DNA from 2 places in the Lysinibacillus sp. A1 genome. Region 1 is predicted to be linked to the other one. Evidence: riboswitches for the same ligand, from Rfam matches in the RefSeq annotation. Region 1 holds a riboswitch; the other holds the start of a gene.
The links. A riboswitch is a leader RNA that binds a small molecule or an ion and turns the genes downstream of it on or off. The one in region 1 is predicted to bind cobalamin.
Positions count from the first base shown of each region.

Region 2: another riboswitch for cobalamin. It lies ahead of cobT (nicotinate-nucleotide--dimethylbenzimidazole phosphoribosyltransferase); the one in region 1 lies ahead of nikA (nickel ABC transporter substrate-binding protein).

Region 1 is NZ_JSZM01000035.1:77,809-85,848, forward strand. It holds partial or broken gene PI85_RS21145 (NUDIX hydrolase) at 1-138, shown strand, start outside; gene PI85_RS21150 (ABC transporter ATP-binding protein) at 181-996, opposite strand; gene PI85_RS21155 (ABC transporter ATP-binding protein) at 999-1,772, opposite strand; gene PI85_RS21160 (ABC transporter permease subunit) at 1,783-2,565, opposite strand; gene nikB (nickel ABC transporter permease) at 2,588-3,541, opposite strand; gene nikA (nickel ABC transporter substrate-binding protein) at 3,613-5,232, opposite strand; cobalamin riboswitch at 5,376-5,569, opposite strand; gene metE (5-methyltetrahydropteroyltriglutamate--homocysteine S-methyltransferase) at 5,692-7,989, opposite strand.
Region 2 is NZ_JSZM01000012.1:549,856-575,556, forward strand. It holds gene PI85_RS12155 (DeoR/GlpR family DNA-binding transcription regulator) at 1-474, shown strand, start outside; gene PI85_RS12160 (histidinol phosphate phosphatase domain-containing protein) at 474-1,484, shown strand; gene PI85_RS12165 (hypothetical protein) at 1,562-2,866, shown strand; gene miaB (tRNA (N6-isopentenyl adenosine(37)-C2)-methylthiotransferase MiaB) at 3,049-4,593, shown strand; gene PI85_RS12175 (RicAFT regulatory complex protein RicA family protein) at 4,594-5,031, shown strand; gene cotE (outer spore coat protein CotE) at 5,165-5,821, shown strand; gene mutS (DNA mismatch repair protein MutS) at 5,949-8,519, shown strand; gene mutL (DNA mismatch repair endonuclease MutL) at 8,535-10,397, shown strand; gene glpK (glycerol kinase GlpK) at 10,415-11,908, shown strand; gene PI85_RS12200 (glycerol-3-phosphate dehydrogenase/oxidase) at 11,927-13,573, shown strand; gene PI85_RS12205 (alpha/beta fold hydrolase) at 13,577-14,494, shown strand; gene miaA (tRNA (adenosine(37)-N6)-dimethylallyltransferase MiaA) at 14,481-15,383, shown strand; gene hfq (RNA chaperone Hfq) at 15,481-15,711, shown strand; gene PI85_RS12220 (rhodanese-like domain-containing protein) at 15,807-16,109, shown strand; gene PI85_RS12225 (hypothetical protein) at 16,159-16,554, opposite strand; gene PI85_RS12230 (DMT family transporter) at 16,825-17,679, shown strand; cobalamin riboswitch at 17,740-17,917, shown strand; gene cobT (nicotinate-nucleotide--dimethylbenzimidazole phosphoribosyltransferase) at 18,011-19,066, shown strand; gene PI85_RS12240 (trimeric intracellular cation channel family protein) at 19,135-19,740, opposite strand; gene PI85_RS12245 (methionine gamma-lyase family protein) at 20,085-21,335, shown strand; gene PI85_RS12250 (MerR family transcriptional regulator) at 21,493-21,870, shown strand; gene glnA (type I glutamate--ammonia ligase) at 21,925-23,259, shown strand; gene PI85_RS12260 (CotD family spore coat protein) at 23,350-23,661, opposite strand; gene PI85_RS12265 (ABC transporter substrate-binding protein) at 24,118-25,125, shown strand; gene PI85_RS12270 (iron ABC transporter permease) at 25,238-25,701, shown strand, end outside.

The sequences.
Region 1 (8,040 bases):
GGTGAGAGCTTAAGCCTCACCTATTTCAGTAAGGAAGAACTTCCGAATAATATGGAACAGAGGACGGTCGCTCTCTTAAACAACCTAGAGGGTAAAATATGGGGGTTCGAAAGCTCCTTTACGAAGCTTTCCAAATAACAATGTAAGAATTTTAATAAGGATTTTATTCGCAAAGGTATTTCAGATACTAGTATTCTTGTGAATTCTTTCGCGAGGGTGAGTGGGTAAAATCGCGTTGCATAGCTCAAGTGATGCGGAATGCTTAAATGGTTTACCTTTCATACTTTCCTCTACTAGCTGACCATTTTGCATGACAAGGATGCGATCTGAAATAAAGCGTGTAGCCTGTAGGTCATGAGAGATGAAAATGTAGGCAAGTTGCAAATCCTTTTGTAGTGTCTGTAGTAATTGAATGATATGTTTTTGCAAAATCATATCTAAACTACTAATGGCTTCATCTAAAACTATTAATTTTGGATGTAAGGCAAGCGCTCTTGCAATGTTAACACGCTGTTGTTGTCCCCCACTTAGCTGGGAAGGATACTTTTCAGCAATAGATTTTTCTAACTCTACATGATCAAGTAATTCCTTTACCTTATAATGTCTCTCAGCTGAGCTATAATGCTCGAAATTTAGGTATGGTTCCTCTAAAATTTGAAAAATGTTGTGCTTTGGATTTAATGAATGATAGCTATTTTGAAAGACTGCTTGTAAATCTCTCCGTATCATTTTTTTCTGTTGGCTAGTGGCATCATAAAGATTAACCCCTTGAAATAGAAGCTCACCGGCTGTTGGCCTTTCCATCCCTAATATAATTCGGCCCAATGTGCTTTTTCCTGAGCCACTTTGTCCAACAATCCCTAAGCATTCCCCCTCCTGAAGTGAAAATGATACTTTCTGTAATACAGGAGTTTCCTGTCTTCGCTTGAATATGAACGGTCTATGTGCATAGTTCTTCTCAATATTTCTCACTTCTAGTAGCTTCAATCTTTTCACCTCTAAAACATAATTCGGGATTGTAATAGTTTCTTTGTATAAGGATGCTGAGGGGCATCAAAAAAATCATAGACATTCGCTTGTTCAATTACTTTCCCCTTATACATCACGGCTACATCATCAGCAAGTTCAGCGATAACGCCTAAATCATGTGTCACAAGAAGGATGGCTGCCTGTGTTTCCAGGCGAATACGATCAAATAATGTCAAAACCTGCTTTTGATTGACTGTATCAAGAGCTGTCGTTGGCTCATCAGCTATGTATACCGAGGCTTGAATTGCCAGTGACAAAGCAATCATCACACGCTGTAGCATTCCCCCACTTAATTGGAATGGATAATAGTGTAAAAGGCGCTCAGGATTAGGTAAATTAACTTTTGACATGCTTTCAATAGCAATTTGTCTTATTTCATTTTTAGTTATAGCAAAATGAGCTTTTAATGATTCACGAAAATGACTTTCAATGGTTTGAACACGGTCAAAGGCAGTCGAAGGATTTTGCATAATAATAGAAAGATGTCTACCACGATAAGCTCTCATTTGAGCAGCAGTTACCTTCAATAAATCTTGTTGATGGTAGAAAATTTGCCCTTTGGTGATCTGCGCCCTAGTCGGCAAGGCTTGCATAATAGCTTGGCAAAGCATCGTTTTCCCACTACCGCTTTCCCCAATAATTCCTAATACTCGGCCTTGATAGGCTGTTAAATGAATGGAGGATAAAATATTCTGTTCTCCAATTTTGACCGATAAGTCTTTCACTTCTAAAACTTTCTTCATAACTACCCCTTTACTGATTAGGCTTCTTCAAACTACTTGCTAAAACATTACATACTAGGACAACAAGGACGATAGCAAGCCCAGGATATAGCATTAATTCAGGATGTTGGCGGATATATTGCTTCCCTTCATTTACCATCATTCCCCATTCAGGAGTGGGAGCTTGCACACCAAGCCCAATAAAGGAAAAGCCCGCAATCTCTAAAATGACCTTCCCCATATCTAATGCCACAATCGTTACAATCGGTGGCCAAACATGAGGGAGATAGTGTCGAATAATTAATTTTGCACCTGTAGTACCACTGATTCTTGCCGCTAGAATAAAGTCTTTTTCATTCATGCCAATAAATAAACTTCGGATTAGCCTCGAATAATAAATAAGCTGTGTCAAACTAAGTGCAATTAACACATTTTTCAAGCTAGGACCTAATACACCTAAAAGCCCAAATGCTAGTACAAGTGTTGGAAAAGCTAATAAAATATCGCATATCCGAATAAATAGCGCATCTATTATACCTCTTTTTAAGGAGACTAATGCGCCGAATAGTATCGCTACTAGAATAGCAACTATTTGTATGACGAGCGCCGCACCTAAAGAATACCGAATCCCTAAAAGCAATCGTGAGCAGACACATCTTCCTAAATGGTCTGTTCCTAATGGATAGTCCCATGAGGGTGCTAAAAATTTCTTAGAAATATCGACTGCTAAGGGGTCATGAGGCATAATGAGTGGGGCTAACAGTCCTAGTAAACCAATGATCATTAGTAAGGTGAGACTAATATATCTTCTCATATGTATACGTCCTAAGTTCACTTTACTCTCTCCTATCCTTCATCATCAGATGAGGATCCAATAAACGATGCAATACATCTGTGCCTAAATTGGCGAGCACATAGATGACAGCAATCACCAACACATAGCATTGTACAACGGGGTAATCACGATTCGTTATGGATTCTATTAAATATCGACCAAGCCCCGGCCAACTAAATACTTGCTCGACTATGACAGCACCACCTAGCAAATTTCCGAGTGTCATCCCAAACAAAGTTGATATTGGTATGGCAGCATTCCTCCCCACGTGTCGGATGAGTATGACCGATTTTTTCAAACCTCTAAGCTGTGCATATTTTACATATGGCTGCTCGTATTCTTCGATTATGGCAGAGCGGATAAACTGTGAGAACAATCCGATTGTAGGTAAAGCTAAGGTGAAGGCTGGTAAAACAATATGTGCTACCGAACCTTTTCCATTCGTCGGAAAAATGCCAAGTTTTAAGCTAAAAAGATAGAGTAGGATAAACCCTAACCAAAATGTTGGGATGGATACACTTAGTACTGTAAATAATCGAATGATTTTATCGATAAAGGAATGCTTATATAATGCGCTCACAACCCCTAATGGAATACTAAAAGTTAAAATTAGGATAAATGCTACTATAGCTAATTCAATGGTAGCGGGTAGCTTAGCAAATAGCTCATGAGCCACGGGTAATTTACTAACAAAAGATGTCCCAAAGTCTAGCTGTAAAACGCCTTTTACCCATAGCAGATACTGCATGATAAAAGGCTTGTCTGTCCCTAATTCTTCTCGTAAAGCTTGTATAGCCTCTGGTGTTGGGGCAATTCTTGAGAGTCGAAGGATGACCTCTGCCGGTTCTACTGGTACGAAACGAATAAACACAAAGGTCAGAATAGATACGCCTACTAATACAAATGGAAGTGTGAGAATTCTTTTTACACAAAACATCCAAGTCGATTCGTACATGTCGTCACTTCCTATTTCATCCGATGATAAAAAGAGAGTTGTCCTGTTTCGACACACTCTCTCTTTCATACTTAGTTTTCTTTATCCATTTGTGCATATGGAATGTCATATTCAGAAGCACGTGGTGCAAAATCCTTCATATATGGTTGATAAATAACATTATTCGTTTCATGCGATATTGGATAGAATAATGCTTGATCGTGGAACATTGTTAAAATATCCGTATATAGCTGCACACGTTCCTCTTCATCTTTACCAACTAGTAGTTGATGTATGTTTGTATCAATCTCTTGAGCATTTGGTAAGCCTAATTTTGCTTCATATACACCACTAGCATTTGGTGTAGCTGATTCATTTGCAAAGCTATGTGGATCAGTCGGCGGTCCATTTGTACGCCAGAAGTTAATATCAACCTGATCATCCATTAATTTTTGCAGACCGACCATAACATCTGCGCCTTCAATATTTAACTGTACCCCTATTTTTGCTAGCTCGCCTTGCATTAACTCCGCCATAGGTTTTTGAATGGCATCAGTAGCAATATAGATTAAATCTAATGTAAGGGGTTGGCCATTTTTCGAACGAATTTTTTCACCCTTCTGTAGCGTCCAGCCCGCTTCATCTAGCAATCTCTGCGCTTTTTCAGGATTATATATAATGGGCGCCAAATCAATATTGGCATAAGGAATTGCATCCCAGAATAGCGTGTTTGCCACTTTTTCTGTACCATGTGTAATACTGTCTATCATTTGTTCTTTATTGATAGCATATTGAATAGCTTGTCGAACCTTTAGCTCAGCTAACGGCCCAGACTGTGTATTGAACAGTAATGCTTTCGTAGACAACGGCTCAGATGTAGCGGTTTTATATTTGCCACTATCTCTTAAATACGTATAGTTATCTAAGCTAATAATCCCTCGACCATAAATGACATCTAATTCTTCATTTTCAAAGGCTAACGAAAGAGATTCCGAATCTGGAATGATCTTAACCTTTATCTTATCTACGAGTGGTTTTTCACCCCAATACTGTTCGTTACGGCTAAATACTGCATATTCATCTTTTTTATAGTCGGTTAATACCCATGGACCTGTGCCAATAGCTGATTGGATGGAATCATTTGTTGCATCGCCGTCTGGGAAGCCATTATCCCCTAAAAAACGGAATGGTCTAACAAAGGCTAATTCGTTTAACACAGGGTAATACGGTTCATCTAATTGCAAACGTATTGTTGAATCATCTACTTTGACGACCTCTTTAATATGATTGACCATACCCATCCAAGAATGCATGTCACGATTCGCTAATACTGCATCAAAATTGCGAATCACATTATCAGCATTAAAGGCAGTCCCATCCGAGTAGGTAACATCCTTGCGTAAATGGAACGTATAGGCAGTTTTATCCTCTGAGATGTCCCAACTTTCTGCTAGCTTTGGCGTAATTGTGCCATCATCGTTATACGCCACTAAAGATTCATAAACCATGGCTTGAGCAGTCATCTGATTTGGTAAATATGTATGTGGATTTAATGGCCCTACATCTAATGGCCATCCAATCGTAATCATTTTTTCATCTGTTTGTTCTGTTGATGCTGAATTTCCTTTGTCCTTTTCTGAGCTAGTACAACCTGCAAGAAAGCTCAAGGTCAAAACAAGCAGGAAAGGCAGTAAATACTTTGTCCATCTCATTTTTTGTCTCCTATCTCTATTCCCTGTTCATATCTACAAATTGAATAGAAAAAGGCATAAAAAAACCTTATTCCACAAGAATAAGGACAGATAAACCTACAAATACGTAAGCTTCCATCCATCTCCCTATCTTTCGTAGATCATCAATGAATCTTCTTACAAGCAGGCATTCTGGCTTATGAATCATCATTTTGCTTCACCTTCCCAAGATAGAACTTAGTGGTAATCGAAACAAAACTCCTCATTTACAGCTGCGGGACAGCATGGGATTTACACCCATTTTCCTTTTAATTGAATGAAAAATACTTTCATTCAAACTTGTAATGCAATATTTGAAATTAGTAATAAACATAACATGCTGAAATGTTCACGTCAATTTTATTTTCTGAATATAATAAAACCTCCATACAAAAAGACCAGGTAGATACCCTGATCTTTGCTTTTATTACATCGTTTTCGTTATCTTGATATAGATTCCTTCACTTCCTGACGCAATATTTTAGTAGCGCCTACCATATTAGCTAAAGCCGCGATTGTTTCTGGCTCTTTCCTTGTTTTTAAGCCACAGTCAGGATTAACCCAAAATTGATGTTTGTCTAGAACTTGTAAACTATCTCTCATAATGGCTAACATTTCGCCTTCACTCGGCACACGTGGGCTATGAATATCGTAAACACCTAATCCGATTCCTTTTGTATAAGGATTTACTTGGAGGGAAGAAATTAGCTCCCCATGGCTACGTGATGTTTCAATGGAAATCACATCTGCATCTAGCGCGCTAATGGGTTCTATGAAATCGTTAAATTCGCAGTAACACATATGTGTATGAATTTGTGTTTCATCCTCAACACTCGATGTAGCAAGCTTGAAGGCATTGACCGCCCAGTCTAAGTAAGTCCCCCATTCTTCTTTACGAAGAGGTAACCCTTCTCGAAGTGCTGGTTCATCCACTTGAATAATGGAGATGCCTGCCGTTTCAAGTGCTCCCACTTCCTTGCGAAGTGCTAATGCAATTTGATAAGCGACATCTTTTCGAGAAATATCATCGCGTACAAAGGACCAATTTAAAATGGTCACTGGTCCCGTCAGCATCCCTTTTACAAAGCGCTTCGTTAAGCTTTGGGCATACGCAGACTCTTTCACGGTAATGGCTGAAGACCATGCAACATCTCCATAAATAATCGGAGGCTTCACACAGCGAGAGCCATACGAAACAACCCATGCTTTTTCAGTAAAGGCAAAGCCCGTCAATTTCTCACCGAAATATTCGACCATGTCTGTCCGTTCAAATTCTCCATGAACAAGTACATCCATATCAAGATCCTCCTGCAAGTGAATCCAGCGCTTTGTTTCCAGTTCAATAAATGCTTCATAGTCTTCATTCGACAATTGCTTCTTTCGCCAAGCATTACGATTTCTTTTCACCTCATCAGATTGAGGAAAGCTGCCGATTGTCGTTGTTGGGAATAGTGGCAGTCCTAACGCCTGCTGCTGTATTTTTTGACGTTGATTAAAATCACTATGTCGCTCAAAATCCTCCGTTAATAAGGATTGAGCGGCTTGCTGGATCATTTTATTTTGACGAATCGAATGATTTTTTAGGGCTTCAATGGCCTTCATACTTGCTGAAAAATTATGACGTAGCGTTCCGTCTTGATTTTTTCTATATTTAGTGAGCTCAATAATTTCTACGATTTTTTCATCAGCAAACGCCAGTGCTTGTTTGAGAATAGGGTCCAGCTTCTTTTCAAGTGAAGTTGATATTGGTACATGCTGAAGGCTACTTGAGGGTTGAATCCACAATTCCTTCGCATCGCTAAGCTTTTCAATAGCTTGAATCGTGGCGTTAGCCTCCGCTAGGTTCGAACGCCATATATCACGACCATTAACAATACCTATAGCTAAAACTTTATCCTGAGGGAAACCAAATTGTCGAAGTGACTCCATATTCCCTTTATAGCCATGTACGAAATCTAAACCAAACCCTTGGACAGGCAATGTAATCAATGTTTCATAGGAGCATAATGCTTCAAAATATGTTTGTAGCATTAGTTTTGCTGCTGGAACGGTTGTCGCTAACTGAGTATAGATTTCCTGTACTAGCTTCCGTTCTGCTGAGTCAAGTGTCGTCACTAATGAAGGCTCTTCTAATTGAATCCACTGCGCACCTGCATCTACTAATTCTTGAATAATCTGAGCATAGAGAGGTAATAGGGCTACTAAATATTCAACCTGTGTTAATTTATTGTAGCCCTTAGTTAGCTTATAAAATGTATAGGGGCCAATAAGTGTTGGCTTCGCAATAATACCGAACGCTTCTTTTGCCTCTAAAAAGTCGGCCAATACCTTATTTTCTGTTAGTTGCAACGGTTGCCCTTCATATTCAGGAACAATGTAGTGATAGTTGGTATTAAACCATTTGGTCATTTCACTAGCTACTGCTGAAGGATTTCCTCTCGCTACACTGTAGTAGGTATGTAAATCTACCCTTCCACCTTGCCAGTTAAAGCGCTTGGGTACTAAGCCAAACATTAAGGCTGTATCCAACATTCTATCGTACAAAGTGAAATCTCCTACAGTCACCATATCGATGCCAGATTGTAGCTGCTTTTCAATCCGCGATAACCGAATACTTTTTAGGGTTGCCTGAAAATCCTCTTCCGTTCGCTCTTGACGCCAAAATGCTTCTAACGCCTTCTTCCATTCGCGGTCATCTCCGATATATGGATAGCCAATGAGTGTACTAGTATAAGTCATATTTAATCTCCCTTTCATCAATAAGTTTATGGTTACTTGCTCTTACAAATT
Region 2 (25,701 bases), on a different contig from region 1:
ACGACAACGGTTCATATTGCAGATTTTCTACTAGCTGTTGATGATATAACAGTTGTTACAAACTCAATTGCAGCAGCTGTCCAGTTTAATTTAGCGATAGAGGAAAGACGCATGACTGGGAAGGTTATTTTACTAGGCGGTACTGCGAATCCTCGACAATCCTCTGTCGCAGGAGCAATGACTTTGGAAATGTTAGATAATATGAATTTTGATAAAGCATTTATTTCATGTGGTGGCATTAGTGATGGTGTTGTTTACGATTATGATTTAGATGAATCTCTCATTTCAAAAAAAATGCAAAAGCATAGTAAGGTCAATTATTTATTAGCGGATGCATCGAAAATTAATGGAAAATCATTTTTTCAAATCTGTCATCTTGAAGAATGCACGGAAATTTTTTGTGAAAATACCTGTCCATTAGAATGGCAAGCTTATGAAGAAAAATGGACGGTGTGTAATGGAGGGAAAAGTTAATGACAATTGATTATCATGTACATTTAGAAGAGGGGCCTTATTCATCGCGCTGGCTAGAGCGTACATCACAGGCGCTTGAGTTCTTTCAACATGTGGATGCTACTGCACAAGGTTCAAAGGAGCAGATGATCTTTCAATTACAGAGGTTAACAAAGAGAGTTCAAAATGGCTGCTATAGTGAGGAATGGTTGGATTTATATCTTCAACAAGCAAAGCAGCTTGGTTTACGAGAGGTTGGCATTGTTGACCACTTATATCGTTTTAAGGAGACGCGTGCTTACTTCGAGCGCTTTATGAAATTGGACGATAGTGAGATTGGTCAATTACAGCGATTTTGGCTAGATCGTGTCATGACGGAAAATATCGATACTTTTGTCTCTACCATTCAGCAGGCGAAGGAAAAATGGCACCGAGAAGGCATTGCCTTGAAGCTAGGTATAGAGGCAGATTATTTTATAGGTGGGAAAATGGAGCTAACTTCATTATTAGACGAACATCCGTGGGATTATGTAATCGGTTCAGTTCATTTTGTAGATGGCTGGGGCTTTGATAATCCCCAAACAGAATATCTATTTAAGCAAATGAGTCCACAAGCATTACAAGAAAACTATGAGCGCTTTTTTATGACTGTTGAAAACATGATACAGTCCGAACTATTTGATTTTGTGGCCCATCTGGACAACTTTAAAGTATTTAATTATCAGGTAGAGGATCAGGCATTTCTAAAAGTGTGGTATGAACGTATCGCACAAGCTTTAACGTCAACTGAAACCGCCACGGAGATCAATGCAGGGTTGTATTATCGTTATCCTGTAAAAGAAATGTGCCCTGGCCCTCGCTTTTTACAAACCTTACTTGATTATGGGGTTATTTTTACAGTTTCCTCAGATGCCCATTTTCCTGATGATTTAGGAAAGTATACATTTGCCAATACAGACTTGCTAAAGAGCCATGGGGTTCAATCCATCGTCTCTTTTGAACAACGCATTAAAAAATTTATAGAAATATAGATACGGGAGAAGGCACTAAAGATTTATATTAGTGTCTTTTATTTGTGCTACATATGTCCAATCTAGTTCGCATACAAATGAATAAATTCATTTTTACTAGAGAGGCGATCGAATTGTCATACCTACATGTACAACCATTTTTGCCTATTGTTATACAATCAGGACAGCATGCCTACGGGGTAGCACGTTCATTTTATGAGGCCTATACTATTAAGAGCCTTGTCATCGAGCCAGCTAGAAAGCGGGGGAATTTCCCATCATTTTTCTCCAGTGGTACGCGGGGAATCGCCACGCAAAATAGTGGTATCCTTGACTTTCAATATGTAGAGAATTTAGATGACCCTAATCATTTTGTTCAAGCGCTGTTGACGCTGGCAAAGCAGTTTCAGCATCAACGATTAATTTTATTAGTTTGCGACTGCTTCTACGCAGAGCTGATCATTCAAAATAAAGAGCAGCTAGAAAAATATTTTATTTTACCCTATATCGATCAAGCTTTGCTCAAGAAGGTTCAAACGAAGGAAAAATTTTATCAACTTTGTGACTTGTATAAGTTAAAATACCCTCAAACAGTGACTGTAACAAAGGAACAACAGACAAACTGCTTCATACCATTCCAATACCCAATCATTATTAAACCTTCCAATTCTGTGGCGTACTCTAGCTGCTTCTTTCCTGAGAAGAAAAAAATTTATCTAGTCCATAATGACAGCGAGATGCAACAAATTGTTCGCAGTATTTATCGCTCAAGCTATCAAGATACTTTAATTTTACAAGAGTTTATCCCCGGTGATGATTCGTTCATTCGCGTATTAGACGTGTATGTAGGGAGAGATAAAAAAGTGAAATTGATGTGTTTAAGCAATAAGCTTTTTGAGGACCCCTCCCCGCTAAACAAAGGTATCTCTTTAGCTGTCATGATCGATTATGATGAGCAATTGATGGATACAATCCGGCATCTGTTAGAGGACATCGGTTATACGGGCTTTGCCAATTTTGATATGAAATATGATCCGCGTGATGGGGAGTATAAGTTATTTGAGCTCAATTTACGAGCCGGTTCTTCCAGCTATTATGTAACAGCGAGCGGCCATAACTTCATGCAATATGTAGTGAATGATCATCTATTCCACATCCCGCTTGAACGAACATATGTCCAAACTAAGCATTTGTGGTCACTACTGCCTCCAAAAACTTTATATAAATGTATGGGGAATGAAAAATTAAAAATTGAAGCAAAACGATTAGTGAAACAAGGCCAATATACAAATGCTTTATTTTATAAAGAGGATATGAGTATGAAGCGTTGGGTCAAGCTGAAATTATACAATGGATACTTATATATAAAGCATAGGAAGTATTTTATTGATCGTAACGTTTAGCTCTCTTATTAGATAAGATAAAACTTGAAATTGGACGGATGTATCCTTTCAGCTACTTGTAATTAAGTCGAAACCACGACATTTGAAGCGCAAGCCTTGTAGGAAGTATCAACTATTCAGTATAATAGTAAGATGGAAATTCAAGTGCATGGATTTCGTTTGAAAGGAGTTACCCGATTGCGATGAATGAGGAACAACGCTTAGCTAATCAACAGGTCAATCAACCAAAAAAAGAAGACAAGCCTGAAAAGGATTACAGTAAATATTTTGAGAAGGTCTTTACGGCACCTTCCTTAAAAGATGCTAAAAAACGTGGTAAAGAAGATGTAAAATACCATAAGGATTTTACCATTGACGAACAATTTGCAGGAATGGGTAAAGATCGTACTTTCTACATTCGTACTTATGGCTGCCAAATGAATGAGCATGACACAGAAGTAATGGCTGGTATTTTTATGCAGTTGGGTTACACACCAACTGAAATAATTGAAGAAGCTGACGTCGTCTTGCTGAATACATGTGCCATTCGAGAAAATGCAGAAAACAAAGTATTTGGAGAACTTGGTTTCCTGTTGAAATATAAACGAAAAAACCCAGAGATGCTAATCGGGGTTTGTGGCTGTATGTCGCAAGAGGAGTCGGTTGTAAATAAAATTTTAAGAAGCTATCCACATGTCGATATGGTTTTTGGAACGCATAATATTCACCGCCTTCCAAACATTCTTAAAGAAGCTTATATGTCGAAAGAAATGGTCGTAGAGGTTTGGTCTAAAGAAGGCGATGTGATTGAAAATCTGCCGAAGAAACGTCTTGGTTCCATTAAAGCATGGGTTAATATTATGTATGGTTGCGATAAATTCTGTACGTATTGTATCGTACCCTATACACGTGGAAAAGAGCGGAGTCGTCGTCCAGAGGAGATCATTTCTGAGGTCCGAGAGCTAGCGGCTGCAGGCTATCAGGAGATTATGTTGCTTGGTCAAAATGTCAACGCTTACGGGAAAGACTTTGAGGATATCGAATATCGTCTTGGGGATTTAATGGATGCTTTAAGAAAAATTGATATTCCACGTATTCGTTTTACAACGAGTCACCCTCGAGATTTCGATGATCAACTAATCGAAGTACTTGCAAAACGTGGTAATTTAGTAGAACATATTCATTTGCCAGTACAATCTGGCTCTAATGACATTTTGAAAATTATGGCTCGTAAATATACACGTGAGCATTTCCTGACATTAGTAGAAAAAATTAAAGCTGCAATTCCTGAAGTAACATTAACGACAGATATTATCGTTGGCTACCCAAACGAAACGGAGGAACAATTTGAGGAAACGCTTTCCTTATACCGTGAAGTTGGCTTTGAGGCAGCATTTACGTATATCTATTCTCCTCGTGAAGGGACACCGGCTGCAAAAATGGTCGATAATGTACCTGAAGAAGTGAAAAAGGAACGACTTCAACGGTTAAATGAAGTAGTAGGTGAGTATTCTCGCAAAGCCTTAGAGCGTTTAAATGGTGAGATTGTCGAAGTATTAGTTGAAGGAACAAGTAAACGACGAGATGATGTGCTAGCAGGCTATACGCGAAAAAATCGTCTGGTTAACTTTAAAGCACCAACAGAAGTAATTGGTCAATTAGTAAAAGTTAAAATTATAGAGACTACATCTTATTCACTTACTGGTGAGTTTTTGGAAGTCGTAAAAAATGAAAAGGTGGAAGCGTAAATGACACAAATCTTATTCACAAAAGAAGATTTAATTAAAAAATCACATGAAATTGCACATATGATTGCAAATACACCAGAGGTTGAATTTTTCAAAAAGGCAGAAGCTCAAATCAATGAAAATCAACAAGTGCGTGAACGAATCGCTAGTCTAAAAAGTTTACAAAAACAAGCGGTTAATTTCCAACACTTGGGAAAAGAAAAAGCGCTAAAAATGATTGAAGATAAAATTGCTAAAATCGAAGAAGAAATTAATGACATCCCAGTTGTGCAACAATTTAAAGAATCACAAGGTGATGTAAATGATTTATTGCAATTAGTATCAAATACGATCGCTAATAATGTAACGAATGAAATTATCCGCTCAACAGGTGGCGATGTGCTACGTGGTGAAACGGGTTCATATGTAGACAATTCTCAACCAGGTAGCTGTTCTTAACAGATGATAGAAGTAAAGCTCGAATGACAGCATTCGAGCTTTTTTTATGTTTATTTCTATGGAGGAATGCTCACGCTATAGCAGTCATCTTTCGAAAAGAGTTGTGGAGGAATCATTTAATTCTCTAAAATATATGTTCACCCAATGGGCGCTACCTGCATATGATGGAGTGAAAAGAGTCGAAGGAGGAATTGCGCTGAAACGTTTACGACAAATCGTGACGAAAGCAGTAGTTGCCAAAGGGAAGAAGAGAACGGAAGAGCGTGTAACATTATCACCAACAAATAAACCGACAAGTATTTTAGGGTGCTGGGTAATTAACCATACTTGCTCTGCTAAAAGAGTCGGGAAATTTGTAGAAGTAACAGGGAAATTTGATGTCAATGTATGGTATGCCTATAGTAATCATTCAAAGACAGCTGTGTTTTCGGAAACAATTCACTATAAAGACAAAGTGAAGCTTCACTATCGAGAAGGGGAAATTAGCGTTGGTGATGATGTTCGTGTACGGGTAATACAAGAACCGAATTGTATTGAAGCAGTAATTTCTTCATGTGGGACGAAATTTGAAATTGTAGTAGAACGTGAAGTGGTTGTGGAAGTAATGGGTGAAACAACAATTTGTATTAGTGTACATCCGCTAGATTATGAAGAAGACTGGAGCCTTAATGATGAGAGTTCATCATCATCGTCCTCATCTAGCTCAAGCTCAAGCTCATCGTCAAGCTCTGATGGAGAAGGTAGGTATGTATTAGAGTCGTCATCGTTTCCTGATGAACGACCAAGATAATTTTAGAAACCATCATTTTTCGATACATGCGAAACGCTAGCATCTTAAAAAAGGTGAATGAAGCGTTTCGCATGTATCTTTTGTTATAATAAAACTATCTATAGGTAAGAGCGAGGTAAATATTTATATGACAACATATACACCAATGATGCAACAGTATCTACAGGTTAAAGAAGATTACAAGGATGCCTTTTTATTTTTTAGATTAGGTGACTTTTATGAAATGTTTTTTGAGGATGCCATTAATGCCTCACAAATTCTAGAAATTACGTTAACGAGCCGGGATGCTGGCGCAAAAGAACGAATTCCAATGTGTGGTGTGCCGCATCATTCGGCTAAAAATTATATTGAAACACTTGTGCAAAAAGGCTATAAAGTGGCTATTTGTGAACAAACAGAAGATCCAAAGCAAGCAAAAGGCGTGGTCAAACGTGAAGTGGTTCAACTCATCACACCCGGTACAATTATGGAAGGTAAGACACTTGAAGGGAAATCCAATCATTTTATTGGAGCAGCCGAACAACTGAATGACACAACATTCGGCTATGCATATCTAGATTTATCAACAGGTGAAGCCGTGGCTTCGTCCATTGAAGGTGATGGCAAAGCATTATTAATGCAAATGCAGGCTTATGGTATTCGGGAACTTATTGTAACGGATGGTTTACAGTTATTGTTAGCAGAACATGCTGCAAATGCCGCCATTGTACTATCAGTGGAAGCCGATGAAATGACGGTGGATAAAGCAGCTAGCTATGTAGAAGCTGTTCCACCAGCCCTACAAATTTCATGCCTTCGATTATTGGCCTATATAGATAAAACACAAATGCGTTCGTTATCACATATTCAAGCATTTACGTTTAATGAAATGAAACATTATTTACGCATTGATTCTAGCTCAAAGCGAAATTTAGAGCTCATTCAATCCATTCGCGGTGGAGATCAAAAAGGGACACTGTTATGGTTGCTCGATGATACTGTCACAGCAATGGGTGGCCGTAAATTAAAACAATGGCTACATCAGCCGCTTGCCACACGCTCGGCTATTGAGTCTAGACTAGCGATTGTGACTGATTTATTAGAAGAATATTTTGTTCGAACAGAGTTACAAACTGCTTTAAAACAGGTATATGATTTAGAGCGGCTAGCTGGTCGCGTTGCTTTCGGCAATGTAGGTGGCCGTGATTTAGCGCAATTACGTGATTCGTTGCGCCAAGTGCCAGCTATTCAGCAGCAGTTAATAGGTGCGGGTAAGGAGACACTCCAACAATTAGGGGTAGCTCTCGATACATGTACAGCTGTTGAGGAGCTTTTAGCAAATGCCATAACGGATAATCCACCAATTACCATTAAAGAAGGGGATGTGATTCGAGACGGCTATCATGAACGATTAGACGAGCTTCGATATGCCGCTCGCAATGGTAAGGATTGGATTGCTCAGCTCGAGCAAGAAGAGCGTTTGAAAACAGGCATTAAAAACTTAAAAATTGGCTATAATCGCATCTTTGGTTATTATATTGAAATTACAAAATCTAATATCCATTTAGCGGATTTAACTCGTTATGAGCGCAAACAGACGCTAGCTAATGCAGAGCGCTATATTACACAGGAATTAAAAGAAAAAGAAGCATTGATTTTAAATGCTGAAGAAGAAAGCCTAACACTAGAGTACAACCTATTTGTAGAAATTCGGGATGCATTAAAGGAATTTATTCCACGTGTACAAGCACTGGCAGCGAGCATAAGTGAGTTAGATGTTTTGCTAAGCTTTGCGAGTATCTCAGAAAAATATCGTTTTACAAAACCTCAATTCCATAATGGACGAGCGCTTGAAATCATTGAAGGTCGCCATCCTGTTGTAGAAAAAATGTTGAATAAGCAAATGTATGTACCAAACGATTGTGTGCTAGAAGAACAGAATAATATGATGCTTATTACTGGGCCGAATATGTCTGGTAAAAGTACCTATATGCGTCAGGTAGCATTAATTGTTGTCATGGCACAAATGGGCTGCTATGTACCTGCTGAAAAGGCGAAGCTACCTATTACTGACCAAATTTTCACGCGCATCGGAGCAGCTGATGATTTAGCAGCAGGGCAATCTACATTTATGGTAGAAATGCTTGAATCTCAACACGCCATTATGCATGCTACAAAAAACAGTTTAATGTTATTTGATGAAATAGGTCGTGGTACCTCTACTTATGATGGGATGAGTTTAGCTCAATCCATGATGGAATATATTCATGATAAAATTGGTGCCAATACGTTGTTTTCTACGCATTATCATGAATTAACAGCTCTTGAAAAGGATTTACCACGCTTACAAAATGTACATGTTGCAGCGACCGAAAAAAATGGCATGGTTGTGTTCCTGCATAAGGTGAAAAAAGGTGCTGCTGATAAATCATATGGTATTCATGTGGCACAATTAGCGCAATTACCAGAAGAAATTTTGGCAAGAGCACGTGTGCTATTGGAAAACTTTGAGGCTGGGAACGAAGTAGTGGCTGAAACACAGAAAATAGCAGAACCGCCACTGCAAATGTCCTTATTTACTGAAGAAGAGCCAATTGCACCAGCTGGGGCAGAGGTGTTAAAAAAATTAGAGAAAGTTAATATTTTAGGAACTTCACCGATGCAGGCAATGAATATTTTATATGAGTTGCAGCAAGAGTTATTAAACATGAAAAAATAAAGGAGTGATTCGTTAGTGGGAAACATACAAATTATGGACGAATGGCTCTCCAATAAAATTGCAGCAGGAGAAGTAGTTGAAAGACCAGCTTCAGTTGTCAAAGAGCTAGTAGAAAATGCAATTGATGCGGGAAGTACGTCCATTGATGTTTTTTTACTAGAAGCGGGTCTCACTTCCATTCAAGTAATTGATAATGGTAGCGGTATGGATGAAGAGGATGCCATCATGTCATTCTCTCGCCATGCAACAAGTAAAATCCATCAGGAGCATGATTTATTTCGTATTCGGACATTGGGCTTCCGTGGTGAGGCATTAGCATCTATAGCTTCTGTTTCAAAAATGACTTTAATTACATCGAACGGTGAATCCGGTACACATTTAGAGCTTGAGGGTGGTCATATGTTGACGCATAAGCCCGGCCCTTTACGTAAAGGGACAGATCTGACGGTATCACAATTATTCTTTAACACTCCTGCTCGCTTAAAATATATGAAAACTATTCAAACTGAACTTGGGCACACTATAGACTTAATGAATCGTCTTGCGCTTAGTAACCCTCAAATTGCTTTTCGATTATTGCATAATGGTCAACTATTACTCCAAACAAATGGACGAGGAGATGTGCAACAAGTGCTTGCTGCCATTTATGGAGTACATAATGCTAAGAAAATGGTGTCATTCCAAGGGGAGTCACACGATTATCGCATTTCTGGCTATGTGACCCTACCAGAGGTGACGCGTGCTTCAAAAAATTATATGTCTCTATTCGTCAATGGTCGCTGGGTTAAGCATTATTTAGTACAGAAAGCTATTGTTGATGCCTACCATACGTATTTACCGATTGAACGTTTTCCTATTGTGGTTCTTTATATAGAGGGAGATCCATTTTTGACAGATGTTAATGTGCATCCTGCGAAACATCAAATTCGTTTAAGTAAGGAGCCAGAGCTTTTAAAATTAATCGAAGAAACTATCCGTGAAAGAATACGTAGCGTTATTCGCGTACCACAAATGGAGAAAAAAGAAAAAATTGTAAAACCAGCTACAGAGCAATTAAATATTTGGAAGCCTGCACCTAAGATAGATGTGGAGAAAATGAACGCAATTGTAGAGAAGTTATATGATGTGCAAACTGTTCAAGAAAACAATCGAGAAACTACAGTAGAGCCAGAGCCTGTTTCTACTATTATGGAGGATTACGCGCATCCTACTCCACCATTACAGGCTGAAGAAATAGAAGAAGTAACTGTTGTGGAGCAACATGCGGAATTAGTAGATGAGACGGTTAAGGAACCGTTCCCTGAGCTAGAAGTAGTCGGGCAAATCCATGGCACATACATTGTCGCCCAAATGGAAGATGGTTTTTATTTAATTGATCAACATGCTGCACAAGAGCGCATTAAATATGAATTTTTCCGGGAAAAGGTCGGTCAAGTTAATCCACATGAGCGTCAGGCATTACTGCTTCCACTAACATTCCACTATGCGGCCGATGAGGCACTTTTATTACGAGAACACAAACATGAATTAGAAGCAGTAGGCGTATTTTTAGAAGAATTTGGACAATCTTCTTTTGTTGTACGCGAGCACCCTAGCTGGTTCCCTAAAGGTGAGGAACAGGAAATCATTGAAGATTTAATTGAACAGGTGCTGACGACTAAAAAGGCAGATGTAAAAAAATTACGTGAAGCCGCTGCGATTATGATGAGCTGTAAAAAATCTATTAAGGCCAACTATTATTTAACGAAAGAACAAATGGAAATATTGCTGAGAGATTTACGCAAAGCTGATAATCCATTTACATGTCCACATGGACGTCCAGTGCTCATTCATTTTACATCGTATGAAGTAGAAAAAATGTTCAAACGGGTCATGTAGTGAAAAGGGGGAAAATAATGGGCGAATTTATTTTAGCAATTGATCAAGGCACAACAAGCTCAAGAGCTATCCTATTCAATAAAAAAGGTGAAATTGTTCATGTAGCACAAAAAGAGTTTCAGCAAATTTTTCCGAAGGCTGGCTGGGTAGAACATAATGCCAATGAAATTTGGGGTTCGGTCCTTTCAGTAATTGCAACCGTCTTAACAGAAAGCGGGCATGATGCTAGTGATGTCCATGCTATTGGAATAACGAATCAGCGAGAAACAACCGTAGTGTGGGATAAACATACCGGAAATCCTATTTACAACGCCATTGTCTGGCAGTCGCGTCAAACGCAGGAAATTGTGAATGACCTGAAAGAACAAGGGCATGAGGAGCTTTTTCAGGAAAAAACGGGATTACGACTAGATGCTTATTTTTCAGCCACAAAAATTAAATGGATGTTAGATCATGTAGAGGGCGCCCGTGAAATGGCTGACAATGGAGATTTATTATTTGGCACGATTGATTCTTGGATTGTTTGGCGATTATCAAAGGGAAAGGCCCATGTTACCGATTATTCAAATGCGGCTCGAACGTTACTATACAATATTCATGAATTACGATGGGATGCGGAACTTTGTCAGCTATTAGATATTCCGATGTCGATGCTTCCTGAAGTGAAAAATTCATCAGAAATTTACACTGAAACGGCGGCAAGTATTTTCTTTGGCGAAAAAATTCCGATTGCAGGTATTGCCGGTGATCAGCAGGCGGCACTTTTTGGCCAAACTTGTTTTACAAAAGGAATGGCTAAAAACACTTTTGGTACTGGCTGCTTTATGTTATTGAATACAGGGCAAGAGGCAGTAAAGTCAGAAAATGGGTTATTAACGACAATTGCTTGGGGAATAGATGGTAAGGTGACCTATGCATTAGAGGGAAGTGTTTTCGTAGCAGGCTCAGCGATCCAATGGCTTCGAGACGGACTACGTATGATTCGGACTGCTGAGGATTCAGAAAACTATGCTAAAAAAGTAGCCAATACGGATGGTGTCTATGTTGTACCTGCCTTCGTTGGACTAGGTACACCTTATTGGGATACAGATGCTCGTGGTGCCATTTTTGGTTTAACGCGTGGCACGTCTAAAGAACATTTCATCCGTGCGACACTTGAATCATTAGCCTATCAAACGAAGGATGTACTCGATGCGATGGAGGAAGCAGCCGGTGCACCTATTGAAGTACTCCGTGTAGATGGTGGTGCTGTAAAAAATGAGTTATTAATGCAATTCCAAAGTGATGTTTTACAGTTGCATGTAGAACTGGCAAAGCTCAATGAATCAACAGCACTAGGTGCGGCTTATTTAGCAGGACTTGCTACAAATTTTTGGCCAAATCAAGAGGTTTTATCAGCACTGTGGGTAAATGGTCAAACCTACCAGCCGAAAATGGAAAAAGACCAAGCGACAGCTCTTTATGCCGGCTGGCAAAGAGCTGTAGAGGCAACACGAATTTTTAAATCTTAGCTATTGGGGGAAAAAGGTATGTTTTCATATGAGCATCGTCCAAAAATTTTATATTATTTAGAGCACTATAGTTTTGATGTTTTAGTCATCGGTGGAGGCATTACGGGAGCAGGTATTGCCCTGGATGCTGCCTCAAGGGGATTGTCCGTCGCATGTATCGACATGCAGGATTTCTCTGCTGGAACATCGAGTCGATCGACTAAACTTATCCATGGTGGACTACGATATTTAAAGCAATTTGATGTAGGAGTTGTAGCAGAGGTGGGACGTGAACGTGAAATCGTCTATGACAATGCTGTGCATGTGACAACACCAGAAAAAATGCTTTTGCCTTTATATAAAAAGGGTTCCCTTAGCCCAATGACAACATCTCTAGCCTTAAAAGTTTATGACCGTTTAGCAGGTGTCAAAAAACAGGAACGTAGAACGATGCTAAATGTGCAAGAAACCTTAGCATTAGAACCTTTACTCAATCAAGAAGGACTTGTGGGTGGAGGCTATTATGTTGAATATCGTACAGATGATGCACGTCTTACAATTGAAGTATTAAAAAAAGCTGTTGAATATGGGGCACTTTGTCTTAATTATGCGGAGATGAAGGAGTTTATCTACGATAAGAAAAAGCTTGTTGGCATTAAAGTAGAAGATCATGTAACAGGACGCATGTTGAATGTACATGCTGCACAAATTGTCAATGCTACAGGTCCTTGGGTGGATGATGTAAGACAAAGGGATAAAGTAGCTGATAATAAGCAATTAAGATTGACGAAGGGTGTTCATATTGTCCTGAATCAAAAAGATTTTCCATTAAAGCAAGCAGTTTATTTCGATATTGCTGATGGACGTATGGCATTTGCAATCCCGCGTGATGGTAAAACCTATGTAGGTACAACGGATACTGTTTTTGAGGGCAATCCAGTACATCCTGTTGCAACACAGCAAGATGTGGACTATTTAGTTGAGGCGGCAAAGAAAGTTTTTCCTACCGCCAATATTACAAGAGCTACAATTGAATCATCGTGGGCAGGCGTTCGTCCATTAATTTATGAAAAAGGAAAGAATCCTTCAGAAATTTCAAGGAAAGATGAAATTTGGACGGCTCCAAGTGGTTTAATGACGATAGCAGGTGGCAAGCTAACAGGCTACCGCCAAATGGCAGAAACGATTGTAGATAAAATCGTAAAAACCCGTCGTTATAAGCATGCGAGTGCATCCATCACTCGAGAATTATCACTGTCAGGAGCAAAGGGTATTAACGCCATCAATTTTCCTGATTATATTGCCTATAAAGCTCGAGAGGGTGTTCAGTACGGTTTAAATTATGATGAAGCCAAGCAACTTGTCCAAAAATATGGCACGAATGTGGATGCTTTATTCGATCGTGTAAAATACTTACATGAGCATGGTAGTACAATGCCACTTACTTTACATGCGATGCTATTATATGGCTTAGAAGCTGAAATGGTCTATACTCCAAGTGACTTCTTTATTCGTCGTACTGGCATGCTATATTTTGACATTGAAGCAGTCAAGCTCTATAAGCAACAAGTGCTTCAAGTGATGCAACAACACTTGAATTATACGGAGGAACAACGAAATGCTTATATGGCTGAATTAGATCAAGCCATCATGGATGCCACTATTTTCGTGAAAGAAGGGGAATAAGCGATGGAGCGTTATATTCAAATGTCGGATGGACATTTTGTATTCACACGAACACTAGAATCTAAAAGCCCTTGTATTGGACATATCCATATTTTACACGGCATGGCAGAGCATAGTGGTCGTTATTTAAAATTTGCTCACACTCTTCAAAATGCTGGCTATGTAGTGACGATGCACGATCATCGTGGACATGGTGAAACAGCTGCTTATAATGGAACTTTAGGCTTTTTCGCTGAAAATAACGGCTTTGAACGTGTTGTAGAAGATGCACATGAAGTCATTACTCAATTACATGCACCAGTTGTCGACAAACCGCTCATTATTTTTGGTCATAGTATGGGCTCATTCATTACGAGACGCTATATCCAACGGTATGGGGGACAGGTAGACAATGTTGTGCTCTGTGGAACTGGCAATGTTACAGCCTTACATGCAATTGGTAATATTGTATCCAGGGCTTTAGCAAAAGGTCTTGGTAAAGAGACAGAAAGCAGGCTCCTCAATCAATTAAGTTTTGGTAGTTTTAATAAGCAGTTTCCAAATCCGAAGACTGCCTATGATTGGCTATGCTCCGTACAGGGAGAAGTTCAAAAGTATATAGATGATCCATATTGTGGCTTTATTCCGACCAATCAATTTTTTGTAGATTTGACTACAGGCTTTTCAATATTGAATCGCAAAAAAGAGATTGCCAAAGTAAGAAAGGATCTTCCAATACTTTTGATAAGTGGCAGTCAAGATCCTGTCGGTGAACAGGGACTAGGCGTGTACGCAGTGGCAGAACAATTAGCAACTGCTGGTGTGGCGGATGTCACTGTTTATTTATTTGAAGATAAGAGACATGAAATTTTAAATGAAGACAATCAAGAAGCGGTCTTTCAAGTATTATTACGGTGGTTAAAAAAATATGATAGAAAATAAATTACAGCAGGCAGAGGTTGTAGCAATAGTGGGACCAACTGCTTCTGGAAAAACAGCATTAAGTATTGAACTTGCCAAAAAGTATAATGGAGAGATCATTAACGGTGATTCCATGCAAGTTTATAAAGGGTTAGATATAGGTACGGCGAAAATTACGGAAGAAGAGATGGAGGGAGTCCCTCATCATTTACTAAGTTTTCTGGAGCCGACAGAATCATTTTCAGTGGCCGATTATCAAAAGCTAGTAAGAGCGAAAATTGCTGACATACAAGCTCGTCATAAATTACCGATTATAGTAGGTGGCTCGGGCTTATATGTACAAGCTGTTCTGTTTGATTTTCAATTTACTGATGAAAAAGTGGATGAGGCAGCACGTCAAGCCTATTATGATGAATTAGCGAAGCTTGGTCCTGAGGCCATGCACGATAAATTAAAACAACTAGACCCTCAAACTGCAGAGGCCATTCATCCAAATAATACACGTCGTGTCATTCGCGCATTAGAGATGCTAGAATTAAACGGTGTGTCGAAGGCAGCTGAAGCTCAAAATCGAGGTGAAGTGCCTCTCTATAATCACTTGATCTTAGGGCTAGGTCAAAATATGTCACGAGACGTGCTTTATGACCGTATTAACCGCCGTGTCGATTTGATGATGGAGAATGGTCTTTTAGAAGAGGTCAGAGGGCTATGGCAACAAAATATCCGAGGTGTGCAGTCTATACAAGCCATTGGTTATAAGGAATTATATGATTATTTAGATGGTAAATGTTCGCTAGAAGGCGCTCTTGACAGCTTAAAACAAAACTCTCGCCGCTATGCAAAAAGGCAACTTACTTATTTCCGCAATAAAATGGATGTCCATTTTGTGATGACAGATGAGCAATTATAAAATTAAAGAAAAATTTCTAAAAATTACTAATTGATAAATTGGTAGAACGTGCTACTATAGGAATGAAGAGGTAGAAAGTTAGTAGGGAGGCTATTTGATGAAATCAATCAACTTGCAAGATACGTTCTTGAACCAACTACGTAAAAACAGTGTTTTTGTAACTGTATTTCTATTAAACGGATTTCAGTTAAAAGGGACTGTGAAATCATATGATAATTTTACAGTTTTATTATTGGATGCTGAAAATAAGCAGCACCTGATTTACAAGCACGCCATTTCTACATTCGTTCCAGCTAAACAAATAGAATTTTTAGAGACAGAAGCATAAAAAGATTGTTAAACAGTTAGTGTTCTCCACACTGGCTGTTTTTTTTGCTACAGGCTATAATGATAGAGGAAATAGATATTTGGAGGACGAGTTTGATGAAATCAATGGAAACAACACAATTATTAGAACTATTAGATGCAAATGAAGACCTATATATTATTGATGTACGTGAAGAGGATGAAGTTGCACATGGCATGATTCCTGGTGCTCAGCATATTGCTCTTGGGACAATCCCAGAACGTCTTGAGGAATTAGATGAAACTAAGCCATATATTATCGTTTGTAAGGCTGGTGGCCGTTCAGCTAATGCTTGTTTTTATTTAGAGGCACAAGGATTTGATGTGACAAACCTTGAAGGCGGCATGTTAGCTTACGATGGTGAATTAGAATTTAAATAATGACATAATGAAAAAAGAAAGAGTGTATACTCTTTCTTTTTTCATATGCTTATTTTTGGAGTGAGTCCATGACGAGGCTAAAGTTTTTTTCAAAGTTCATGTACGGGTTCACATTTTTTTGGCCGCGAACCTTTGAAGCATAGCTGGCAAAATTTAAACCAGCACCGTATATTTGTAAAGCGCCATTCGCAAGATCTCCCTTTTGTAAAAGCTCAATGCCATCCTTTAAGAAATTTTCACTCTCATCGAAATGACATTCCGCCATGTATTTATCTCCACTATAAAATAATTTCAAATTTTCCATAATGACATACGCTGTTTCTTCACTGATGGAAGCATCAACATTCATTAATAACTGATTAATCGGTTTCACTAACTGAGCGTAATGACTATCATAATTTTCACAAGTCTCCGCAATCGCGTTTCTTAATTCTCTTGCATTCATTCTAACTCCTCCTAAAAAGAAAATTTTATCCTTACCTATGAAGTAATTAGCGTTTCCTTTTCCCTTTATCTATAAATCGTACTCTGTAATTTTCAGAAATATGTTACAATTATATCGATGAAGGAGGGATTTTGTATGTTTCGTTCAATAGCACCCCCAACAATGTCTTTACAGTAGAATCTACTGTTAAGGCATACAATAACAGTTTGCTCATTTTCAATAGATTCTACTGTGTAGGTTAATACTTATACGTAGAAAGTAGGAATTGTAATGAGCGGAAAATTAGCGTTTGTATTATCCATGATTATTTTTGGTGCAGTTGGTGTTTTTGCCAAGTATATCCCTTTGTCTTCAAGTGAAATCGCTTTTTGGATGAGTTTAATTGGTGCTTGTTTTTTGATAGTGATTTTTATTTTTAAAAAGAAAAGTTTAACGAAAAGAAGTATTCTCAAAAATAAGTGGAAATTAATTCTTTCTAGTGTTGCCTTATGTGGGAATTGGATTTTCTTATTTCAGGCTTATAAAGAAACAACAATTGCTAATGCTGCACTCAGTTATTATTTTGCACCAATACTAGTTATCTGTTTATCTCCAATAATCTTAAAAGAGAAGCTAGTTGGCAGAAAAATACTGTATGTCTGTGTGGCTATTATCGGACTATTTTTGATTGTCCAAAGTCAAGGCACTGGAGACAGTAAACATTTTATTGGTATTGTCTACGGTCTTATCGCTGCATGCTTTTATACAGCTCTAACATTTACAAATAAATGTATATGTGGCTTAAAAGAACCGGAAAATACAATTATTCAACTATCTTTAGCAGCTTTTTTCCTTTGTTTTTATATACTTGGAACAACAGGGTTTCAGGTTATGACACTCAATTTTAAGTCAGTCCTATTATTAATGACATTAGGTATTGTCCATGCAGGGGTTGGATTTTTATTGTTCTTTTGGGGCATGTCAAAGCTGAAAGGGCAAAGTATAGCCATTCTTAGCTATATAGATCCACTGACATCATTAGTCATTTCAACGATGATTATTGGAGAAAAAATGACGCTTCTACAAATAATAGGAGCGGTACTATTATTAGGGTCAACATTGCTAAGCGAGCTAGAAAAAGAATAGGCATACAAAGTATCACATTCAAATATTGACAGAAGAAATATGCTGTCGTAGATTAAAAGTAGTTTAATACAAGCATTAGGTGCCCATTAAGGGAGAATAGGGAATAAAGTGAAAAGCTTTAGCGGACCCGCCACTGTAAAAGGGAGTTTAATAGTGAAGACCACTAGCTCATTGCTGGGAAGGTACTATGAAATGTTGAACTTAAGCCAGGAGACCTGCCTATTTGCTTGAAGAGGATATAGATGATGGAAAAGTCTGTAGTTTATTTGTCATGACAATAAACTACAGGCTTTTTATTTTGTCTTCATGAAGAACGAGAGGAGAAATGACAATGCAATTATTACATGACACAATTCAAAACATTCAAGGCGCTAATAAAAATAGTAGGGAGCAAGCAAGGAAGCGAATAGATATTCTTTGTAAGCCGCCAGGTAGCCTAGGTAAATTAGAGTCCATTGCTGTGCAGCTTTCTGGGATTACAGGACAATTATATCCTGTGATTGATCAAAAGGTGATGATTGTCTGTGCAGCAGATCATGGAGTTTGTAAGGAAGGTGTGACGACGAACCCACAAGATGTTACTTTATTTCAAACATTAAATTTCCCAAAAGGAGGTACAGGTGTTTGCGCGATTGCAAGTGTGACGAATACGAAGGTTGTAACGGTCGATGTTGGAGTAAAGGATGATCTTCCACTCAATTCGGGCGTAATCGTTCAAAAAGTAAAATATGGTACAGATAACATGGCACAAGGCCCTGCTATGTCTAGAGAGGAGGCCATTCAATCTATTGAAGCGGGGATTCGTGTGGCAACAGATGAAATCATAAAAGGAGCCAATCTACTTGGTACAGGTGAGATGGGCATCGGTAATACAACGCCGAGTACTGCGATTTTAGCTGTTTTGACTGGCTATGACCCAATTGAAATAACAGGATTTGGAGCAGGTGTTGGTCAAGGAGGAATTGCTCATAAAGCAGCGGTCATTCAAAAAGCAATTACGCTCAACAAACCCAATCCTAATGATATCATTGATGTTCTAGCTAAAGTTGGAGGGCTAGAGATTGGGGCTATGGCTGGTATCATCCTTGCAGCCGCAAGTCATCGAAAACCTGTTGTGATTGATGGATTTATTTCAACTATTGCTGCGCTTATTGCTTATCAAATTGAACCAAAAGTAAAGGATTTTATTATACCTTCTCATGCATCGGAGGAGCCAGGGGCTAAAATTGCCGCTGAATTACTAGGAGTGGAGCCCATGCTGCACATGAATATGCGGCTAGGAGAAGGTTCCGGTGCAGCCCTAGCCTTTCCCCTATTAGATGCTGCTTGCTCGATGATGAAAAATATGGTGACGCTGGAAGAAGCAATGAATCTTTTGACTAAATAGTTACTGAAAAAAAAAATAAGCGCAAATAGTTAAGGAACCATTTGTGCTTATTTAATCAATGATAGACTCTATGCCCGATTCAACCTTCGCAAAGGTAAACGCCATTTCATCATATAGGAAAGAATACGTAAGGCTGTTATTACCGCAAATAAAATATAAAGGAAGATATCTCCTGTAAAAACTTCAAACCCAATAACAAGTCCTGCGAGAGCAGCCCAAACACCATAGACTTCGTCACGAAGAACAAGTGGTTTTCGTCGAGCTAATAAGTCACGCACGATACCACCACCTGAACCAGTTAAGACCGCAGCTACAATGACAGCGCTGATCGGCATATCCAGCTTTACGGCGTAGAGTGCGCCTTGAATAGCAAATGCTGATAAGCCAATTGCATCTGTGAAATTGCCCCAACGATGCCAGTGTTGAATCAAATGATGAGGAAAAATAAAAAATATGGTAATGGCAGCAAGTGCAATTTGAAACATCATATCCTGTCCCCATAATGTCGTGACAGGTAGCCCGATAAGTAAATTTCGAATAGCCCCTCCACCAAAAGCAGTGACGATACCGAGTATATAAACACCGAATAAATCGTATTCCTCTTCCATTGCAATAATTGCCCCAGAAATAGCAAAGGCAATTGTACCAATAATACTAAAAACATCCCAAGCCATCCCTTTCACCCCTTCTATAAATAAATGAATCTCATTCCTAAAGCATAAAGATCCTGTAAGTAACAAAATCTATGAATTTAATAGCCAAAATTCATCATTAAATACTCTTCTTGAAATAAGTCCGCACATTAGCTTAGCGTAAATTTCGCTGAGAAACAATAGGCAAGTTTTACAGGGACCTATACAAATTGATAAGATGGTAATGAAATAAAGAAAAACATCTGTCATAAGCGTTCATTACAAGTAGACGATTAGGGAATTCTAGGATAATTGAGGTCCATTTAAATATGGAATCAAGTTTACGGAATATATGCATGACAATTGTGAAATGGAGAAGAAAAAGAATGACGTTTACATCTAATTTATCAGCATCGACGCTATCTTTAGCGGCAACAATAGAAGAGAGAGTGAGACCTTTTCATGCTAAGGTGGAAGAGATGGCGTTTTATAACCAGCAAAAAGTGCTAGCGGCATTTCGAAAACATCAAGTTAGTGATTATCATTTACATCCATCCAATGGCTATGGCTATGACGATGAGGGACGCGATAATTTAGAGCGTGTCTATGCTGAGGTGTTTGGTGCAGAGGCTGCCATTGTTCGACCGCAAATTATTTCAGGGACACATGCAATTACGCTTAGTCTATTCGGTGTGCTACGTCCTGGTGATGAGCTGCTTTATATTTCTGGTCAGCCATATGATACGTTACAATCCATTGTCGATGGTGGTGACAAAGATACAGGGTCCCTAAAAGATTATCAAATCGGTTATTCACATGTTGATTTACTGGATAATCAAACCATCGATTGGTCAGGTGTGAAAGGGGCCATAACAGCGAAGACAAAAATGATTGCCATTCAACGATCAAAAGGCTATGCAACACGTCCATCCTTTTCTATCGCAGAAATTGCTGATATGTGTGCAAACATTCGTGAGTTAGCACCGGAGGCCATTATTTTTGTTGATAATTGCTATGGTGAATTTGTAGAAAAGCAAGAGCCTATAGAGATTGGTGCTGATTTAATGGCAGGCTCCCTCATTAAAAATCCTGGTGGAGGATTAGCGAAAATTGGAGGCTATATTGCAGGCAGAGCAGATTTAGTGGAGAAATGTGCGTACCGGATGACATCACCAGGAATTGGGGCAGAAGCAGGAGCGACATTAAATACATTAGGTGATTTTTATCAAGGATTTTTCCTAGCTCCACATGTTGTATCACAAGCATTAAAGGGTGCCATTTTTACGGCAGCTATGCTGGAGGAAATCGGGATGAATACATCTCCAAGTTATCAGGCACATCGGACAGATTTAATACAATCGGTTTCTTTCCAAACCGCACAGCAAATGATCGCCTTTTGTCGGGAAATACAAGCCAACTCGCCAATTAATGCTCATTACGCACCAGAACCAGCCTATATGCCTGGTTATGAAGATGATGTCATTATGGCAGCGGGAACATTTATTCAAGGCTCCAGCATAGAGCTTACAGCAGATGGTCCGATACGTCCGCCTTTTACAGCCTTTATACAGGGTGGACTAACATATGAGCATGTAAAATTTGCAATTTGTAGTGCGGTACAAGCTATTCAAAAATAGAGAGAAGGAAATGGACAAACCGTAAATTTGAATAGTTTTTTACAATTTTCTCTCGGATTGAAAAAAATAATGCCAACCATGTTAGGAAACCTCACATGGTTGGTTGACAGTGAAAAAATTTCGTTATATGATAAGCGGGTATTGGAGGAGGACTTAAATGAGTCGTGAAATTAGACGAACTATGCCGTTATTATCAATGAGTATTGTAATGCAATTAACTGAGCTCTCGGCACGACAAATTCGTTATTATGAAGAACACCATTTAATTGAGCCGCACCGAACAGAAGGCAACCGTCGAATGTTTTCATTAAATGACGTCGACATATTGCTTGAAATTAAAGACTACTTAGAACAGGGTATGAATATGGCGAAGATTAAAAAAATATTTGCTAAAAGGAAAGATCCTGTTGCTACAATTGAAGAACAAGATTTAAGTGATTCTGAATTACGTCAAATTATGCGCGAAGAAATGCGTCAAGCACAGCGCATGCAAAAATCATCCATCCGACGAGGGGATTTATCTCGATTCTATTAAAAATAGGGTAGGGTAAACATAAAAGCTAGACAAATTATAGGAGTGTGGAAAACTGTGGGTAAATACACAAAAGAGGACATTAAACGTCTCATCGAAGAAAAGAACGTAAGCTTTATTCGTTTACAATTTACAGATATTCTTGGCACAATCAAAAACGTTGAGATTCCTGTAAGCCAATTAGACAAAGCACTGGAAAATAAAATGATGTTTGATGGCTCATCTATTGAAGGCTTCGTTCGAATCGAAGAATCAGATATGTATTTATATCCTGATCTTGATACTTTCGTAGTATTCCCTTGGACTTCTGAAAAAGGGAAAGTAGCACGTCTTATCTGTGATGTATACACTGCGAAAGGCGAACCGTTTGCTGGTGACCCACGTAACAACCTAAAACGTATTCTTAAAAAAATGGAAGATATGGGCTTCTCAAGCTTTAATTTAGGGCCAGAGCCAGAATTCTTCTTATTCAAATTAGATGCAAAAGGCGAACCAACATTAGAAGTAAATGACCATGGTGGTTACTTCGACTTAGCTCCAACAGATCTAGGTGAAAACTGCCGTCGTGATATCGTATTAGAGCTAGAAGAAATGGGCTTTGAAATCGAAGCTTCTCACCATGAGGTTGCTCCTGGACAACATGAAATTGACTTTAAATATGCGGACGCTGTTACAGCTTGTGATAACATCCAAACATTTAAATTAGTAGTGAAAACAATTGCTCGTAAACACGGTTTACACGCTACATTTATGCCAAAGCCATTATTTGGTGAAGCAGGTTCTGGTATGCACTTTAACGTGTCACTATTTAAAGGTAAAGAAAATGCATTTTATGATGAATCTACAGAATTAGGACTATCCAATACAGCTATGCAATTTATGGCTGGTGTCCTTGCACACGTACAAGGTTTCACAGCTGTTACAAATCCAACAGTTAACTCTTATAAACGTCTAGTTCCAGGTTATGAAGCACCATGTTATGTAGCATGGTCAGCGCAAAACCGTTCACCACTAATTCGTATTCCATCAGCACGTGGCCTTTCAACTCGTGTAGAAGTACGTTCAGTGGACCCTTCTGCAAACCCATATTTAGCAATGGCTGTTATTTTAGAGGCAGGTCTAGAAGGTATTCGTCAAAACTTGACGCCACCAGCAGCTATTAACCGCAACATCTACGTGATGTCAGAAGAAGAGCGCCAAGCAAATGGCATTGAAAATCTACCAGCGGCACTTGATGATGCTTTAACATTATTGGCTAAAGATCAAGTAGCACAAGCTGCTTTAGGTGAGCATATTTACGCCAACTTTAAAGAAGCAAAAGAAATCGAGTTCGATATGTATCGTACAACTGTACATCAATGGGAACGCGATCAATATTTAAAAATGTATTAATAATGCATGAAACCGAGTACCTCTGAGAGAGGCTACTCGGCTTTTTTTGTTTGAAATATGGAGGGGCATTACTCGCCCCCTCCATAACTATTAATAGCCCATATGTTTATGGGGATGATGCGGCATATGACAAGGGTTAGGTGGCATACCGCACATTGTATGTGTTTCACAGCATTCATTAACAACTGATTCTGTGCATGGGAAATAGTATTGATGATCAATCATATGTTTATTCACTGTTGTGACATGTGCTGGTTGTACATGTGGAACAACTGTATGGATATAATTTGTACGGACATATTGCTCTGGTGGTAAAAATTGTGGTGGATCAAATTGCATTGGCATCGTTTGTGGCGGACAGCAGTGTGGACCTTTTGCCGGATGGCGTCTTCGTTGAAACATGTTATAACCTCCTGTTTTGATAAGTTGTCGTTCATTATTAAGATATGAGATAGACGTCAATAGGGACTATTTATTTGCCTATTATTGAATAGGTAAATCTAACAAGTCGCTGAAATGGTAGAAAATCTAATGTTGATTTGCCTACAAATTAGGTGAAAGAATGAACTACCAAAAGCTTTTTCACATTTTACCGCTGTCATCATAATGTTGAATCGACCTAATGTTTAAATAATATTCCCCTACATCTTGGAATAATTGTGTCGAAATTTTTACAAGTAAACAACAAACCTAATGCTTCTAAACTATAGATAATCGAGCTGTAAGCTAAATGAGCATAAAAAATTAATAAAAAAGTATATTTTTTGAAAAAATAGATATTGTCAATAAAACAGTCATACAGTATACTCTTTAATTGATAATGATTATCGTTATTGATTAAAACTTAGGAGGAAATGTATGTCGAAATTATCACTACGCAATAAAAATATTTTTATTCTTTTTGCTTTATTATCAATAGTATCTCTCATAATGGTTGGATGTGGAGATAAAGCAACAAACACTAGTAGTAGTTCACAAGAAACGGATAAAGCTGAAGAAGGTAATACCGAGTCTTCAAGCCGTGAAATTACCCACGCTATGGGCACTACGACAATTGAAGGAACACCTACAAAAATTGTTACTCTATACCAAGGGGCTACTGATGTAGCAGTAGCAATGGGCATTAAGCCAGTAGGGGCAGTAGAATCTTGGGCTGAAGCACCTTTTTATAATTATTTGAAGAAAGATTTAGATGGTGTTGCGGTTGTTGGACAAGAAACACAACCAAATCTTGAAGAAATTGCAAAGCTTAAACCAGATCTAATCATTGCATCGAAAGTTCGTCATGAGGAAATTTATGATCAGCTATCACAAATAGCACCAACTGTTGCTCATGAAACGGTATTTGATTTCAAAGGTACAGCTGAAATGATGGGTCAAGCAATGAATCAAGAAGAAAAGGTAAAAGAGTTATTTGGAGAATGGGATACGCGGGTTGCAGATTTCCAAACAAAAATTAAAGAGAAGCTTGGCGATAAATGGCCATTCCATGTTTCGGTTGTCAATTTCAGAGCAGACCATGCACGTATTTATGTAACTGGATATGCAGGTTCTATATTGTCGGAGCTTGGCTTCCAAGGTCCTAAAAATTTAACTGATGACTCATTGGAGATCGTCAAGCTAACGGATAAAGAAAGTATTACGCAAATGAATGCCGATGTTATTTATATGTTCATGGAAAATGATGAGGCAGTGAAAAAGAATTATGAAGAATGGACAAATCATCCGCTATGGAAAGAGCTTGATGCTGTGAAAGCAAATCAAGTTTATCAAGTAGATGAAATCAATTGGAATCTAGCTGGTGGATATATTAGTGCTAATTTAATGCTAGATGATATTTATGACAAATTTGAATTAGATAAATAGAGAAAGTGATTAGGGCTGTTTAAATGACAGCCCTCTCCTTGTAGTGTTTAACCTATAAAAACCTGCAACTTTTCTCATAAGTTAAAATGTGGATCAAGAAAGTTGGCGCAAAATGAGAATTTTTCTTTCTACTACCTCGATGAAACAAATAGGGTTGTTCATCAGTTGTTTGATCCTTTTGCTGACGTTTATGTTCAGCATAACTATTGGTCAAACATCCATTCCCTTCTCGTCAATCTATGATGCCATTTTTCATTATGATGCTGCTAATAAGGAGCATGTCATTATTCGAACATCTAGATTTACAAGAGCTGTGATCGCAACAGTAGTTGGCGCAAGCCTAGCTATCTCGGGAGCATTAATGCGGGCATTAACTAGAAACCCTTTAGCAGCTCCTGATATTTTAGGTATTAATGCAGGGGCAATATTTTTTATTGTCAGTGCCATTACTCTTTTTTCTGTTAATTCCTTAATGAGTTATATGTGGATTGCCTTTTTAGGTGCTGGTGCAGCGGGAGCTATGGTGTTTTTCCTTGGATCATTAGGGAGAGATGGTTTAACACCGATTAAAATAGT